3 regions of the Streptomyces sp. P3 genome follow, and region 2 is predicted to be linked to each of the others. Evidence: riboswitches for the same ligand, from Rfam matches in the RefSeq annotation. Region 2 holds a riboswitch; each other region holds the start of a gene.
What was found. Region 2 has a riboswitch for cyclic di-AMP ahead of C6376_RS34880 (LysM peptidoglycan-binding domain-containing M23 family metallopeptidase). Riboswitches for the same ligand answer to the same signal wherever they lie in the genome.
Positions count from the first base shown of each region.

Region 1 (5,351 bases), 2.8 Mb from region 2:
CCGTCGGAGAGCAGTCCCAGACAGGCGCACACCTCGACGCCCTCGTTCTGTTCCTTGATCGCCTTGATGGTGTCGGAGACCCGGTCGACGTCCCGGTCCGTCGGCCCGCGTCCGGACGCCACCAGGCAGACCCGCTTGGCGCCGCCCGCGAGTCCGGCCGCGGCGGCCTGCGAGGCCTCGTCGGGCTTGAGCCAGGTGTACTTCAGGATGCCGGCCGTCGAGCCCAGCCGCTGGGAGCAGTAGGAGCAGTCCTCGGGGCACAGGCCCGACTTGAGGTTGACGAGGTAGTTGAGCTTCACCCGTCGCCCGAACCAGTGCCGGCGCACCTTCCCGGCCGCGGCCACCACGTCCATCACGTCGTCGTCGGAAGTGGCGAGGACGGCCAGAGCCTCCTCGCGGGTCGGCAGCTCGCGCCGAAGCCCCTTGTCCACCAGCGTGTTCAGCAGGTCCATGAGAGCCGATCCTGTCTTACGCACCCGGTCCGGGCCAAGGTAGGGATCACACAACACACCCGGTTCGACGTGTGGGTATTGCCACACCGTGGGTGGGCGGCCCTACCGCTAGTGTCTGTCCGCTACCTACAAAAGCACCGGAGGACCCATGGCGTTCGGCTGGATCGACGAGCAGGCGGAGCTGCGCCGCCGGGCCGGACTCGTGCGGACGCTGCGGCCGCGTCCCGCCGACTCGCCGCTGCTCGACCTCGCCAGCAACGACTACCTGGGTCTGGCCCGTCATCCCGAGGTCGTCGAGGGGGCCGCGGCCGCCGCCCGCACCTGGGGCGGCGGCGCCACCGGCTCGCGCCTCGTCACCGGCACCACAGAGCTGCACGGCGACCTGGAGCGGGAACTGGCGGACTTCTGCGGCTTCGAGGCGGCGCTGGTCTTCTCCTCCGGCTACGCGGCCAACCTCGCCGCCGTCACCGCGCTGGCCCCGCACGGCTCGCTGATCGTCTCCGACGCCGGCAACCACGCCTCGCTCATCGACGGCTGCCGGCTGGCCCGCGGCGCCGTCCAGGTGGTCGGCCACGCCGACCCGGAGGCCGTGCGCAAGGCGCTCGGCGCCCACGAGGGCCCGGCCGTGGCCGTCTCCGACGCGGTCTTCTCGGTCGACGGCGACGCGGCCCCGCTGGCCGGCCTCGCCGCCGCCTGCCGGGAGCACGGCGCCGGCCTCGTCGTCGACGACGCCCATGGACTGGGCGTGCTCGGGGACGGCGGCCGGGGGACCGCGCAGGCCGCCGGTCTCGCGGGCGCCGCCGACGTCGTCGTGACGCTCACGCTGTCCAAGTCGCTCGGCAGCCAGGGGGGCGCCGTGCTGGGCCCCGCGCGGGTGATCGAGCATCTGGTGAACGCGGCCCGCACGTTCATCTTCGACACGGGGCTGGCCCCGGCGGCGGCGGGCGCCGCGCTGGCGGCGCTGCGGCTGCTGCGCCGGGAGCCGGGGCGCGCGGCACGCGCGCGTGCGGTGGCGGGTGAACTGCACGCGCGGCTGACGGCCGAGGGCCTGGAAGCGGTGCGTCCCGACGCCGCCGTCGTCTCGGTGCGGGCGCCGTCCCCGGAGGAGGCTCTGCAGTGGGCGGCGGACTGCCGGGCCGCAGGTCTGGCCGTGGGCTGCTTCCGTCCTCCTTCCGTGCCCGACGGCATCTCGCGCCTGAGGCTCACCGCCCGTGCAGACCTCTCCGGGGCCGAGCTGGAACGTGCTGTGCGGGTGATCGGCGAGGCACGGCCATGAGTCGGCGGGACACGGCCGCCACGGGTGGGCGAGACAGGGCCGTGGGTCGCGGGTGACGGGTGGGGGGCGCCCCGTCAGGTGCGGCGTGGTCCGCGGAGCGAGGCGGTGAAACCCGTCCAGCTCTCGGGGGAGAAGAGCAGGGCGGGACCGGCCGGGTCCTTGGAGTCGCGTACGGCGAGCAGACCGGCCCAGGGGCCACGGTCCGGCCGGGCGGTCTCGACGCAGTTGTTGGCTCCCGTGCTGTAGCTGCTGCGCAGCCACCGCACCTGCGGGAGACGGTCGGGATCGGTACGGGAAGGTACGTTCCGCGGTACTGCGGACATGGTGCCTCCTTACGCGCCGTCGGCGATCGCGGCGATGTAATCCGATGATTCCCCGGGCGAAAGGGCGTGCGCCCGAAGGGCGTTGAAGGCCTGGGCGTAGGCCTGGAGGTCTTCTTTCCGTTCGAGATAGAGGCTACTCGTCAAGTGGTCGAGAACAACCACATCCAGATCAGAAGTGCGCGAAAATGAGAAGATAACGAAAGGGCCGGTTACCCCGATATGCGCACCCGCGGTGAACGGCAGCACCTGAAGGCTCACTTGCGGCAAACGGGAGGCCTCCGCCAGCCGTCGCAGTTGTCGCGCCATCACCTCGGGGCCGCCCACCTCGCGGCGCAGCACCGACTCGTCGAGCACCGCGCTCAGCTCCAGCGGCGGCTGTGCACGCAGCACGTCCTGGCGGGCCAGCCGCACCTCCACCAGGGTGTCCAGCTGGTCCTCGTCGAGGCCCTCGACGGCGGCGCCGGTCACCGCGCGCGCGTACTCGGGCGTCTGCAGCAGGCCCGGCACCACGGTCGTCTCCAGGGTGCGCATCGCGCTGGCCTGGGACTCCAGGCTGATGAAGTCCCGGTAGGCCGGCGGCAGCACCCCACGGTAGGCGTGCCACCAGTGGTCCCGGCCGCCGCCACCGCCGGCGTCGGAATCGGCGCCCGCCAACGCCAGCATCAGCTCCCGCAGGTGCGGATCCGCCACACCATAGGCGTCCAGGAGTAACCGCACATCGGCCGATTTCGATCCACTGACGCCGGTCTCGATGCGGCTCACCTTGGACTGGTGCCACCCGACGAGCCGGGCCGCATCACCACTGGTGAGACCCGCCTGGGCGCGTAAAGCGCGCAGTTCGGCGCCCAGCTTGCGGCGGCGCACCGCCGGTCCGTGCTGCACGGGCTCCTCCTTACTCCTGACAGGCCGGCCAAATACGCTCTGTCGTCGCAGAGTTCACCGCATCGGGCGACAGATATATGCACATCCTGGTGGATCGCCACCCGTGACCGGCGTGGTGATGGCAGTCTGGCGAAGAAGCACCAGTCCGGGACCGTACTCGAACCATCCACACCGTGTCGGGCTCCGGTCCCGTGGGAAAGGGACGACGTCGCCATGGCAGACCACCTGGAAGCAACCCTCACTCTGCCGAGCGATCCCGCCTCGGTCTCCACGGCCCGGGCCTTCGTGGCCGGCGCCCTCGGCGAGTGGGGCCTGCCCGCGGACGCCGAGGCGGCCGACACCGTCCGTCTGATCGTCTCGGAACTCGCCACCAACGCCGTACAGCACACCTTCGGTCAGTCACCCACCTTCACGGTGGACCTGGTCCTCGACCGCGAAGAACGGCTGAGCATCGGCGTCACCGACAGTCATCCGCGCTTCCCGCAACGACTGCCGGCCGCCGTCCAGCAGGACAACGGCCGAGGCATGGTGATCATTCGCTGGCTGACCGCGGAGGCCGGCGGCAGACTCAGCGTGCGGCCCACCCGGGAGGGCGGCAAGACGGTCGTCGTCGAGCTCCCGTGGACCGTCCCGGTGGCGGAGCCGGCTGCCGGGGTCCTGGCGGTCCCGGCGGAGGGTGAGCTCCCGGGGCGGTGAAGGCGTGTCAGGACGCCCCGCACGGCCCCGGGAGGTCCGGTGGGCCCCAGTGGGCCCGACGGACCCGGCGAGACCGCCAGATCGGCGCTCAGGTCCCGGCGGACCCGGCCGTACCCGGCGGACCCGCCAGATCAGCGTCTGGGCCCTAGCGGACCCGGCCGTACCAGACGCTCTTGGTCCAGATCTTCTGCAGCTTCACCACGTCCCCGGTCTTCGGCGAGTGCCAGATCTTGCCCTTACCCGCGTAGATCCCGACGTGGTATACGTTCGACCCCGAGTGGAAGAACACCAGGTCGCCCGCCCTGCGGCTGGACGCCGAAATGTGCTTCGTCTTGTTGTACTGCTGGGCCGCCGTCCGCGGCAGACTCTTGCCCGCCTTCTTGAACGAGTACAGCGTGAGCCCCGAGCAGTCGAACCTCTTCGGCCCGGTGGCCCCGTACTTGTACGGTGCACCCTTCTTGGAGGCCGCGACCTGCAGCGCCTTCGTCGCCGGTGTGGCGGCCGCGGCGTCCGGAGCGAGCCCCGGGACCACGACCGTGCCGCCCACGGCGGCGATGGCGAACGCCGAGGCCGTACCGGCCCGGGCCATGAGCGACGGGACACGATTGAGCGCAGTCATGCGCAACCCTTCGTCAGCCGCCTGTGAAGGATGACCTGTCGGATTCGGGCTGGCGAAGTTGCCCGGCCGCGTCAGCGGCTTCACCCCAAGGGCTGCTCGGCCCGGTCATGGCGTGACCGTTCCGGCGACCCGTCGTGCCTGGGTCCTCCACTCCTGCCGATGCACTCCTGTCGACCGGTCATCCGGGAGGCGGCAGGACTCGGCGTCCACCCGGACCGCCCCGCCGCTTGTGGCGGGGGCTTGTCGTCAGACAGGGATCTTGGCCCACTGATGTCCGAAAATCCCAATGGAACCGGGGATTTGTGGGGTTACTCACCACTGGGCCGTTCAGGTGAACACTCTGACGGATGATCAGTTATCGAGCCCTCTCGAAGCCTCCCACCAGCGACGATGCCTTCCGGTCCGCCCGAGGAGCGCCCTTCTGCGCAACTTCTGGACGTCCGGGGGAACAGGCGAGGTTCTGCCGAACGGGGGTACGCCTTCCGGGTCGTTTCGACGCCGGCCCGGACGTCACGTCGGGGCCGGAGTCGTGCGGACCGGTGCCGCCCCGGATCAACTCCCGGCGAGCGGCGGCAGTGTGACGCGCGCCGTGCGGCGCTCCCCGTCCAGGACGCGCAGCGCCCGCGCGAGCGTCGGCGCGTGCAGCTCGCTCTCGCCCCGCTGGTGCATCAGTGTCAGCGCGTCGCGCAGCGCGGTCGCCTTGCTCACCAGTGCCTGGGCGGCGCGCAGTCCGCGGTAGGTGTCCCCGTGGTGGGCGGGGTTGATGCGGCCGAGCATGTCGACCACGTCGAGGTATCCGTCGATCAGCTCGGCCTCCGCGCGGGTCAGCGCGGGCAGCGGCGGCAGTTCGGGCACCATCGCGGGCTCACCTCCCGCCCTGCGCCCCGGCGGACGCCTTGCGGCTCGGGACGATCCCGTCCACCAGGCCGTACGCCACCGCTTCCGGGGCGGTGAGGAACGTGCCCCGCTCGATGTCCGAGGTCACCTGCTCCGGCGTCCGCCCGGTGTGCCGCACGAGCATCCCCTCCAGGGCCGCACGGGTGCGGGCCAGCTCCTCGGCCCGGAGGGCCAGGTCACTGGCCTGGCCCTCGACGGGTTCGGGC
Region 1 covers NZ_CP028369.1:5,103,484-5,108,834, forward strand. Annotated here, with positions in the region: gene bioB (biotin synthase BioB) at 1-452, opposite strand, end outside; gene C6376_RS23050 (8-amino-7-oxononanoate synthase) at 601-1,728, shown strand; gene C6376_RS23055 (DUF397 domain-containing protein) at 1,803-2,051, opposite strand; gene C6376_RS23060 (helix-turn-helix transcriptional regulator) at 2,061-2,933, opposite strand; gene C6376_RS23065 (ATP-binding protein) at 3,147-3,629, shown strand; gene C6376_RS23070 (C40 family peptidase) at 3,775-4,248, opposite strand; cyclic di-AMP (ydaO/yuaA leader) riboswitch at 4,252-4,463, opposite strand; gene C6376_RS23075 (hypothetical protein) at 4,801-5,106, opposite strand; gene C6376_RS23080 (ATP-dependent Clp protease proteolytic subunit) at 5,114-5,351, opposite strand, start outside.
Region 1: another riboswitch for cyclic di-AMP. It lies ahead of C6376_RS23070 (C40 family peptidase); the one in region 2 lies ahead of C6376_RS34880 (LysM peptidoglycan-binding domain-containing M23 family metallopeptidase).

Region 2 (5,351 bases):
GGCTGCGCTTCCGGGACAACGGACTCGCCGTCACCCTGCACTACCGGATGCGCGGCGACGTCGTCGAGCGGTGGACGACCCTGCGCAACGAGGGCGAGCAGCCGCTGGAGCTGCTCCGCGCGGACTCGGCCACCTGGACCCTGCCCGAGCGGGACGACTGGCGGCTGTCGCAGCTGCACGGCCGTTGGGCCGCCGAGTCGCGGCTCGCGCGCACCCCGCTCGGCCACGGCGAGACGGTCATCGGCAGCCGTCGCGGCCACACCGGCCACCAGCACCTGCCCTGGGTCGCCCTCGACACCGACGCCATCGAGGAGCGCGGCGAGGTCTACGGCTGTGCCCTCGGCTGGTCGGGATCCTGGCGGATCGCCGTCGCCCGGCTCCCCGACGCGCGCGTGCAGATCACCGGCGGCGCCGGGTACGACGACTCGGGCCTGCTGCGTCTCGCGGCGGGCGACTCCTTCACCACGCCGGTCTTCGCCGGCCTGTGGAGCGACGCCGGCTTCGGCGGGGCGAGCCGCGCCTGGCACGCCTACCAGCGGGCCCATGTCGTCCCGGACGCCGAGCAGGACCGGCCGGTGCTGTTCAACTCCTGGGAGGCCACCTACTTCGACATCTCCGAGGAGCAGCAGGCGACCCTCGCCCGGCGCGCCGCGGCGATCGGCGTCGAGCTCTTCGTGGTGGACGACGGCTGGTTCGGGGCCCGCACCGGCGACCACGCCGGGCTCGGCGACTGGCAGCCCAACCCGGACCGCTTCCCGAACGGGCTGAAGCCCCTCGCCGACTACGTGCGCGCCCTCGGCATGCAGTTCGGCATCTGGGTGGAGCCCGAGATGGTCAACCCGGACAGCGACCTCTACCGGGCGCACCCGGACTGGGTACAGTTCCAAACAGGACGAAAGCGGACGGAGTTCCGTAATCAGCTCATGTTGAACCTCGCGCGTGAAGACGTCCGGGAATACCTCTGGGAACAGCTGGACGGGCTCTTGTCCAGCGCGCCGATCGACTACGTCAAGTGGGACTTCAACCGCTGCTTCACCGACGCCGGCTGGCCGGACGACCCCTACCCGCAACGCCTGTGGGTGGACCACGTACGGGCCCTGTACGGCCTCCTGGACCGGCTGCGGGCGGCCCACCCGGGCGTCGCCTTCGAGTCCTGCTCGGGCGGCGGCGGACGAGTCGACCTGGGGATCATGAGCCGCACCGACCAGGTGTGGACCTCCGACAACACCGACCCGCTGGACCGGCTCGACATCCAGCACGGCTTCAGCCAGATCCACCCCGCCCGGGTCATGGCCGCGTGGGTCACCGACAGCCCCAACACGCAGCTCAACGGGCGGGTCAGCTCGCTGCGCTTCCGGTTCGTCAGCGCGATGGCCGGGGTGCTCGGCGTCGGCGGGGACCTCGCCGAGTGGAGTGAGGAGGAGCTCGCCGAGGCCCGCCGGTGGGTGGACCTCTACAAGGACATCCGGACGATCGTGCAGCAGGGCGACCTGTATCGGCTGCGTCCCCCGGCGGGCGGCCTGAGCGCCGTCCAGTACGTGCTCGGCGACGAGACGGTCGTCCTCGCCTGGCTCCAGGCGCAGCGGTTCGGCGAGCCCGTTCCGGCGCTGCGGCTGCGCGGACTCGACCCGACGGCGTCGTACGAATGCCGTGAAACTGGTGAAATCCACCGAGGTGCGGTGCTTCTGCATCACGGAATGGGCACGGGGCTGCGAGGCGACCTTGATGCGACGGTTATCCGACTGCGTCGCATCTGAGGTTTCTGTCCGAATTGGATTCTTCGTTCCAACTCGCTCTGGAACAGGAAAAGCTGGAGAAGCGTCACGTGAGCAGCGTCATATCCGTGACCGTACGTCGCCCGTCATGTTCACGTAATTCATGCGGATTTCCAGGGTGCTTGCGCCGAAAAGGCTGTTCTGATTCACGGAGCGTGACCGGGAATTCAGGCGGCGGATCAAGATAAAAGCCATCACCGTGCAACCTCTGCTTGTCCCTGTGCGTCCCGGTCGCTTACGTTCCACACCAATCCGGACGGACGCCCAATCCTGCCGCCGCCCGGAATCCGCACACTCACCCGTACACGGCAGGAGCGGGGGACCCACAGGCATCACCGCCTGTTCCGGTCCCGGAACAGGCTCGGGGTAAAGCCGCGTCCCGACGCGGCCGGACATCTCCAGTCCGCACCCGACAGCTCACCTCGCAGGCGCCGGAGAGGAATTCGTCATGCCCGCGAAGGGTAAGCACCGCCGTCCCAAGGCCCAGCGCCTCACCCGTTCCATAGCCGCCGCCGGAACCGGTGGTGCCGCGCTCGCCCTTCCGTTCATGGCCGCCTCCGGCGCCCACGCGGCAACTCCGGAGTCCGCGCCCCAGGGCGTCTCCCGGGCCGTCGCGCAGACGGTTTCCCAAAAGGCCGCGCCGACCGCTCCGGTGACCCGGAAGTCCGCCGCCACGACCTACACCGTGCGCTCCGGCGACTACCTCTCGAAGATCGCGGCCGAGCAGCACGTCGGCGGCGGCTGGAAGAAGCTGTACCAGGACAACCGTGAGGCCGTCGGCGCCGACCCCTCGCTGATCCACCCCGGCCTCAAGCTGTCCATCGGCGCGAAGGCCGCGTCCGGCGCCCCCAAGTCGTCCGGTTCGTCGTCTTCTTCGTCCTCGGCGCACTCCTTCGCGAAGTCCTCGAGGTCCGCGACGACCTCGAAGTCCCCGGAGGCGTCGAAGTCGTCGTCCTCCGGGTCCTCCGCGAAGGCGGCCGCCCAGGCCGCCGAGAGCAGCGCGAGCGGCTTCACCCTGCCCGTGTCCGGCGCGACCGTCGGCACCCCGTACCACCAGTCGGGCAGCATGTGGTCCAGCGGCTACCACACCGGCGTCGACTTCGTCGTCCCGACCGGCACCTCGCTGAAGGCCGTCGCCGCGGGCACCGTCGTCTCCGCGGGATGGGGCGGCGCCTACGGCAACCAGGTCGTCATCAAGCTGAACGACGGCTACTACGCCCAGTACGCCCACCTGTCCCAGCTCTCCGTCTCGGCCGGCCAGACCGTCGGCGCGGGCCAGCAGGTCGGGCTCTCCGGCGCGACGGGCAACGTGACCGGACCGCACCTGCACTTCGAGATCCGCACCACGCCGGACTACGGCTCGGACGTCGACCCGGTCGCCTACCTCCGCGCCCACGGCGTCTCCGTCGGCTGACACCGCCGACGCCCCCGCGCCCGACACGCAGCCCGAGGCCGGACCCCGATCGCACGATCCGGGGCCGGCCTTCGGCGTGTCCGGCGTGCGTGCGTCACGGACACCGCCGGCTCCGCTCATTCATGATCGTTCGATTGCGGTCCTGTGGCGTGTCCGGTCGCACCGTCGACAGGCGAGGCCGATACGGACACAGTGGTCCGGTCAGACGGCAAGCGCTTTCGGCGTCGGCCCGGGACCCGACGGACGCCGACCGGGCGTCTGCGCGGGGCCCGCCGCACACCGAAGCCGCCCCGCCGCCCCGGTCCCACCCGAAGGAGCCGCATCCCGTGACGACGACGCGCAGAGCATTCGGCACACTCGCCGCCTCCGCCGCCCTGGCCGCCCTCGCACCCGCGACGACGGCGAGCGCCGCGCCCCGCCGCCGGCGGCTCCTCGCCCACGACGACTTCCGGCACGGGCTCGGCCGGTGGGCCGTCGAGCGGGAGCAGGGCGGCACGGTCGCCGCCTCCTGCGGGAGCCTCGAGATCGACGTGCCCGCCGGCGCGACCGTCTGGTTCACGCGGCGGCTCGACGGGCCGTACGTCCTCGAGTACGTCGCCACGCCCGTGTCCGCCGGCGGCCCCAACGACCGCGTGTCCGATCTCAACAACTTCTGGAACGCCGTCGACGTCCGTTCCCCGGACGATCTCTTCGCCACCCCGCGCGGCGGCGCCCTCGCCGAGTACGACCACCTCACGACGTACTACGTGGGCTACGGCGCCAACGGCAACACCACGACCAGGCTGCGCCGTTACGTGGGCGAGCCGGGTGTGCGCCCGCTGCTGTACGACTACACCGAGCCGCTGCTCGTCGCGAACCGGCCGCACCACGTGCGGATCGTCTCCGACGGCTCGGTCGTCCGCTGGTGGAACAACGGCCGGCTGGTGTTCGACCACACCGACCCGGAGCCCTACACGAGCGGCCACTTCGCCTTCCGCACCACCTGGAGCCACTTCCGCATCAACGACTTCCGCGTGTGGTCCCTTGTTCCCTGATTGGCAAATTCTTTAGGCGTGGCTTTTCTCACCGACCGTCAAGCCCTGCCTACGGTCGCGTAGGTCACATTCGAAGGTGAATGATGATCTGCCGTGGCAGACGATTCGAAGAGTGACAACAGATCAGTGATCGGGTCGTACGTGGCGGTGGGGGACAGCTTCACCGAAGGCGTCGGCGACCCCGGCCCCGACGGGGCGTTCGTCGGCTGGGCCGACCGGTTCGCGGTGCTTCTCGCGGACCGGCGGCCCGAAGGCGACTTCACCTACGCCAACCTCGCGGTCCGCGGAAAGCTGCTCGACCAGATCATGGAGGACCAGCTCCCCAGGGCGGTGGAACTCGCCCCGGACCTGGTCTCCTTCTGCGCGGGCGGCAACGACATCCTCCGTCCCGGCACCGACCCGGACGAGGTCGCCGAGCGTTTCGAGCGCGCGATCTCGTCCCTGACCGCCGTCGCCGGCACGGTCATGGTGACCACCGGCTTCGACACTCGTGGCGTCCCCGTGCTGAAACACCTGCGCGGCAAGATCGCCACCTACAACGGGCACGTCCGCGCCGTCGCCGACCGGTACGGCTGTCCCGTGCTCGACCTGTGGTCCCTGAAGTCCGTGCAGGACCGCAGGGCCTGGGACGGCGACCGGCTCCACCTCTCCCCGGAGGGGCACACGCGGGTGGCCCTGCGCGCCGGGCAGGTCCTCGGCCTCGACGTGCCGGCCGATCCGGAGCAGCCCTGGCCGCTGCTGCCGCCGCGTGGCGCCCTCGACGTACGGCGCGACGACGTGCACTGGGCGCGCGAGTACCTGGTGCCCTGGATCGGGCGCCGGCTGCGCGGGGAGTCCTCCGGCGATCATGTGATCGCCAAGGGGACGCTCTCGCCGGACGACATCAGGATGCGCATCGCGGCCGTCGCGTAGCGGGTCCCGAGTCACGGCTCGCACCCGAGGAACGGCCGGCCGTGGGCGTCGTACGGCCGGCCGCTCCACCAGTGAGGTGGGCGCACGGGAGTGGCGCCGGGGAGGGACCGTCGGCCGGTGCTCGGATGACCGCACCCCCACCGTCCGCGCCGACACCTCTGCCTGAACGCCCCTCAGGCCGCACGCCCCTGTGAGGGGTGTGAGCTGCCGGCGATC
Region 2 covers NZ_CP028369.1:7,902,184-7,907,534, forward strand. Annotated here, with positions in the region: gene C6376_RS34875 (alpha-galactosidase) at 1-1,757, shown strand, start outside; cyclic di-AMP (ydaO/yuaA leader) riboswitch at 2,062-2,219, shown strand; gene C6376_RS34880 (LysM peptidoglycan-binding domain-containing M23 family metallopeptidase) at 2,224-3,189, shown strand; gene C6376_RS34885 (DUF6250 domain-containing protein) at 3,516-4,223, shown strand; gene C6376_RS34890 (SGNH/GDSL hydrolase family protein) at 4,350-5,135, shown strand.

Region 3 (5,351 bases), 5.5 Mb from region 2:
GCGGGCGGAGCCGAAGGCGTCGCCGGTCAGGCACTCGGAGTGCAGCCGGACCAGCGGGACCGAGCCCGGGGCCGGCTCGCCGAGGACGACGGCGACGTGCTCCTGACCGTCGACGAGTCCGTGGAAGGTGACCAGCTCGGCGTCGACGGAGTAGCCGTCGTGGAAGCGGAGCGGAACCCGGACGCGGGCGCGCTGGGTGGCGGCGGGGGTGTCGGGCATGAGGGGCTCCCGGGTCCGGAGGGCGGTTGTCAGGGCGATACTGGGCCGGTCTTTGCTTCAGATTTGAAGCAAGTCCGACGAAACGAGACCCTACCCCATGCTTTAAATTTGAAGCAACTGGTTTGTGGCGCGGCTCACGAGGCCCCGGAGGCCCCCGGCGTCCCGGAGCAGGGCGTCGAACGCCGCCGCCACGGGAGCTCCTCGGCTCCGGCCTCGCCGCCCGCGTCCTCCTGGAAACCCTGGACGACCTGCGTGAAGATCTCCGCCAGCTGTCCCACCTGCTCGGGGGTGAGCCGGTCGAACAGGCCGGCGCGGACCGTCTCGACGTGGCCGGGCGCGAGGTTCTCCAGGATCGCCATGCCCTCGTCCGTCAGGACCGCGACGGTGCCGCGCTTGTCCCACCGGCACTCCTCGCGCCGCACCAGCCCGTCCTTCTCCAGCCGGGACACCGCGTAGGTCAGCCTGCTACGGGTGATCTTCAGCTGCTCCGCGAGCTCGGTCATCCGCAGCCGTCGCTCCGGGGTCTCCGAGAGATTGGCGAGAATGGAGTAGTACAGGTGGGGCATGCCGGCCTCCTGCTGGAGCTGCCGGTCGATCGCGTCCTCCAGCAGGAGGTAGCCCGCAACATAGGCGCGCCAGGCGCGCTGCTCCTCGGGGGTGAGCCAGCGAGTCGTCATGCACCCAGTGTAGGTTGTTTCAAACTTGAACCAAGACCCCGCCGATCGAGACCCTGACAATCAAGACCCCCCAGCCAAGACCGCCGTCGGACCGAGCCCGGGAGCACGTCGATGCCGTACCCGTACGTCCTGCTGTCCGCCGCCGTCTCCCTCGACGGCTTCCTGGACGACACCACGCCCGAACGCCTGCTGCTCTCCAGCCCCGCCGACTTCGACCGCGTCGACGCGGTACGGGCCTCCGTGGACGCCATCCTCATCGGCGCCGGAACCATCCGCGCCGACAACCCCCGGCTCCTGGTGAACTCCCCCGAGCGCCGCGCCGCCCGGGTCGCCGCCGGCCGGCCGGCCTACCCGCTCAAGGTCACCGTCAGCGGCTCCGGTGACCTCGACCCGGCGGCGAACTTCTGGCACACGGGCGGCGAGAAGGCCGTGTACACGACCGAGAAGGGCGCCGAACGGGCCCGCGCGCTCGGCATCGCCGCGGACGTCGTCCCGCTCGGCCCCGAGCTGGACTGGCGCCGCCTCCTCACACACCTCCACGACGAGCTCGGCGTCCGGCGCCTCATGGTCGAAGGCGGCGGAACCGTCCACACCCAGCTGCTCCAGCAGGGGCTCGCCGACGAACTCCAGCTCGTCCTCGCCCCGCTGTTCGTGGGCGACCCCGACGCGCCCCGCCTCTTCGGGCCGGGCGGCTACCAGGGCGGACGGCTGCGGCTGGTGGAGACACGGCGCATCGAGGACGTCGTCCTGCACCGCTACGAGCCCACCGCCCCCGGCGCCGGACCGCTCGCCGCCGCGGCCGACCGGCACTGGCTGGCCCTCGCCTGCGAGCTGGCCGCCCAGTGCCCGCCCTCCGGCACGGCGTTCAGCGTCGGCGCGGTGATCGTGGCCGCCGACGGGACGGAGTTGGCCCGCGGGCACTCCCGCGAGGGAGGCGACCCGGTCGTGCACGCCGAGGAGGCGGCGCTCGCGAAGCTCGACCCCGCCGACCCCAGGCTGGCCGCCGCCACCGTCTACAGCAGCCTCGAGCCCTGCGCCCGCCGCTCCTCCCGCCCCGCCCCGTGCGCCCGCCTCATCCTGGACGCCGGCGTGCGCCGGGTGGTCACGGCGTGGCGCGAGCCCGACACCTTCGTGACGGCGGCGGACGGGACCGGCATGCTGGCGGCCTCGGGCGTCGACGTCCTTGTGCTGCCGGAGTACGAGGAGCGGGCGAAGGCCCCGAACCGGCACCTGGTGTGAGGCCCCGGCCGGGCCGCGACAAAGCCTGGTGCTGGGCGTCCCCCGGATGACGTACACTGGAGTCACAACGACGCGGGGTGGAGCAGCTCGGTAGCTCGCTGGGCTCATAACCCAGAGGTCGCAGGTTCAAATCCTGTCCCCGCTACTGAAGGCCGAGGGCCGGAATCCGAAAGGGTTCCGGCCCTCGGTGCGTTCGTCTCCATGGCGTGTCCACGCCCCTTCGTGACCCTTCGTGACCGGGTGGCCGCCCTGTGCGCCGTGCCTGGGCGGCCGCGTCTACGCGTGTGACTGGTGAGGCGCCCGGAACGAGGGTCAACTCGCCCGTTTTTCACCGCTGCTGGCCAGAAAGTCCAGGCCGGAATTGTTGTTGATCAAGAAGAACGGCTTGGAAACGCACCCCCGGGTCTATTAACGTTCGATAACGCAGCGCGGCCGTCCCAGCCGACACAAGAGTCGGCTCCGTGCGCACGCGCCGAATCCCGCAAGGGAACCGGGGAACCACCACCTTGGGGTGAATCACGCGGAAGCCTCCGTGAACTCGCAGAGTCCACGGCCGGTATACGCGCGTAGGAGACCTTCCGACTCCGAACCCGTCAGCTAACCCGGTAGGCGACGGAAGGAAAGGAGCGCGCCCGCGTGGCGTCCAACCCGCCTGCCCCCGAGGCCCCGTACGCGCCGGTCCAGCCCCCCACCGAGACCTTCGGCTACGGCGGCTACCGCACCGACGAGGGCCCCTGGGAGGAGTGGAACCCCACCGCGGAGTCCATTCGCCCGGTACGCGGCAAGCACCGCGTCGCCAAGCAGCGCGGCGGCGGATTCGCCCGCAGCTCCACCGTCCTCGGCGTCGGCGTCATCGCCGCCGTCAGCGCGGGCGGGATGGCCAGCGCCAACACCGGCAAGGCCCCGGTCTCCATCTCCATGCCGGACCTGCCGGGCGTGGGCTCGCTGATCTCCGACGACAAGCCCGCCCCGGAAGCCGCGCCCGCCCTGGCGAGCTTCGGCTCCGAGGCCGCCTTCGACACCGACGCCGACACCGACGTCGACCAGAGCGTCGCCGACGCCGGCGAGGCCCTGCGCAGCCGGATCATGGCCCAGGCCGAGTCGCAGAAGACCCAGGTCGAGGTCAAGGCCGCCGCCGCGGCCGCCAAGGCGAAGGCCGACGCCGTCGTCAAGGCCGAGAAGGAGGCGCTGGCCAAGGCCGCCGCCGCGAAGAAGAAGGCCGCCGAGGAGGCCGCCGCCAAGGTCGAGGCCGCGCGTCTTGCCGAGCTGGCCAAGCAGTACACGCTGCCGACCTCCTCGTACACCATCACCTCGACCTTCGGCCAGGCCGGCTCCCTCTGGTCCTCCGGCTACCACACGGGTCTGGACTTCGCCGCGCCGACGGGCACGCTCATCAAGGCCGTCCACAGCGGCACCATCACCGAGGCCGGCTGGGCCGGTTCCTACGGCTACCGCACCATCCTCACCCTGGACGACGGCACCGAGCTCTGGTTCTGCCACCAGTCGTCGATCAGCGTCAGCGTCGGCCAGAAGGTCGCCACCGGTGACGTGATCGGCCGCGTGGGCGCCACCGGGAACGTCACCGGAGCCCACCTCCACCTCGAGGTCCACGCGAACGGCGACGCCGACGGCATCGACCCGGCGGCCTGGCTGCGCAGCAAGGGCCTCAACCCCTGAGCCGTCCCTCGAGGAGGCCTGAGCCGTCCCTCGAGGAGCTCTGAGGACCATCGAGCAACGGCAGCCCTGACGGCCACCCCCGACGTCAGGGCTGCCGCTTGTTCACCTGTTCTTCGTGTCACGCGAGGAATGGCGTGCCTGCCGCGTCCGTTGAGACGAAGCATGACTTCTCTGCGCACCCTCGGTTCCTCGGACCTCGAGATCTTCCCCCTCGCCCTCGGCGGCAACGTCTTCGGCTGGACCGCGGACGAGGCGGCCTCCTTCGCCGTCCTCGACGCCTACACGGCCGCGGGCGGCAACTTCGTCGACACCGCCGACTCCTACTCCGCGTGGGTCGAGGGCAACGGCGGCGGCGAGTCCGAGACCGTCATCGGCAGGTGGCTGAAGGCCCGCGGCAACCGCGACGACGTCGTGATCGCCACCAAGGTCAGCCAGCACCCCGACTTCCCCGGTCTGTCCGCGGACAACATCAAGGCCGCCGCCGACGCCTCCCTGCGCCGTCTCGGCACCGACCACATCGACCTCTACTACACGCACTTCGACAAGACCGAGGTGCCCGTCGAAGAGATCGTCGGCGCGCTCGACGAACTGGTGAGGGCGGGCAAGGTGCGGCACATAGCCGCCTCCAACATCTCGCCCGCACGCCTTCAGGAGTCCCTGGAGTTCTCCGACCGCGAGGGCCTCGCCCGGTACGTCGCCGTACAGCCCCACTACAACCTGGTCTCCCGCGACACCTACGAGGGCGGCCTCCAGGACCTCGCCGCCCGCTTCGGCCTCGCCGCCGTCCCGTACTTCGCGCTGGCCTCCGGCTTCCTCACCGGCAAGTACCGGCCCGGCACGACGGTCGAGAGCGCCCGCGCCGGCGGCGCCGCCAAGCACCTCGACACGGCCCGGGGCCGCAGCGTCCTCGCCGCGCTGGACGAGATCGCCCGCGCCCATGACGCCCAGGTCGCCACGGTCGCCCTGGCGTGGCTCGCCGCACAGCCGACGGTGGCCGCTCCGATCGCCTCCGCCCGCACGGCCGAGCAGCTCCCGGCGCTGATGGCGGTGGCCGACCTGGAACTGACCGAGGCGGAGGTCACCCGCCTGACCCAGGCATCGGCGTGACCTGACCGGCGCGTCCGGGCTGTCGGCCTGACCGGCTCGGCGCGTCCGGTGCGTCGGCCCGCGTGGGGCGTCCGGCTACTGGTGGGGGTTGGCCGCGGGGTGGGGGCCCGGCGGATACCCGTATCCGTGCCCGTGTCCGGGCGGGTTGCCGGGCTCGTACCCGTACCCGTACCCGGGTGTGTGGCCGTTCCGGTGGCCGTATCCGGGGGCGGGCGGCCGGCCGCCGTAGGTCGGGCTCTGGCCGTACGCCGGTCCTTGCCCGTATCCCGGGCCCGGGCCGTACGCCTGGCCCTGGCCGTACGCCGGGCCCTGGCCGTACCCGTACGTCCCGTACGTCGGCCAGGGCGGCGGGGGCATCCGCACCGGAGGGGCCGTCATGCGGGCCGCGTGGTCCAGGGCGGGCCGGGCGACGTCCTTGCGCCGCCACAGCTC
Region 3 covers NZ_CP028369.1:2,416,827-2,422,177, forward strand. Annotated here, with positions in the region: gene ribA (GTP cyclohydrolase II) at 1-219, opposite strand, end outside; gene C6376_RS10875 (MarR family winged helix-turn-helix transcriptional regulator) at 354-896, opposite strand; gene C6376_RS10880 (dihydrofolate reductase family protein) at 1,008-2,135, shown strand; tRNA gene C6376_RS10885 (tRNA-Met) at 2,207-2,280, shown strand; cyclic di-AMP (ydaO/yuaA leader) riboswitch at 2,596-2,762, shown strand; gene C6376_RS10890 (M23 family metallopeptidase) at 2,772-3,812, shown strand; gene C6376_RS10895 (aldo/keto reductase) at 3,975-4,919, shown strand; gene C6376_RS10900 (PrsW family glutamic-type intramembrane protease) at 4,995-5,351, opposite strand, start outside.
Region 3: another riboswitch for cyclic di-AMP. It lies ahead of C6376_RS10890 (M23 family metallopeptidase); the one in region 2 lies ahead of C6376_RS34880 (LysM peptidoglycan-binding domain-containing M23 family metallopeptidase).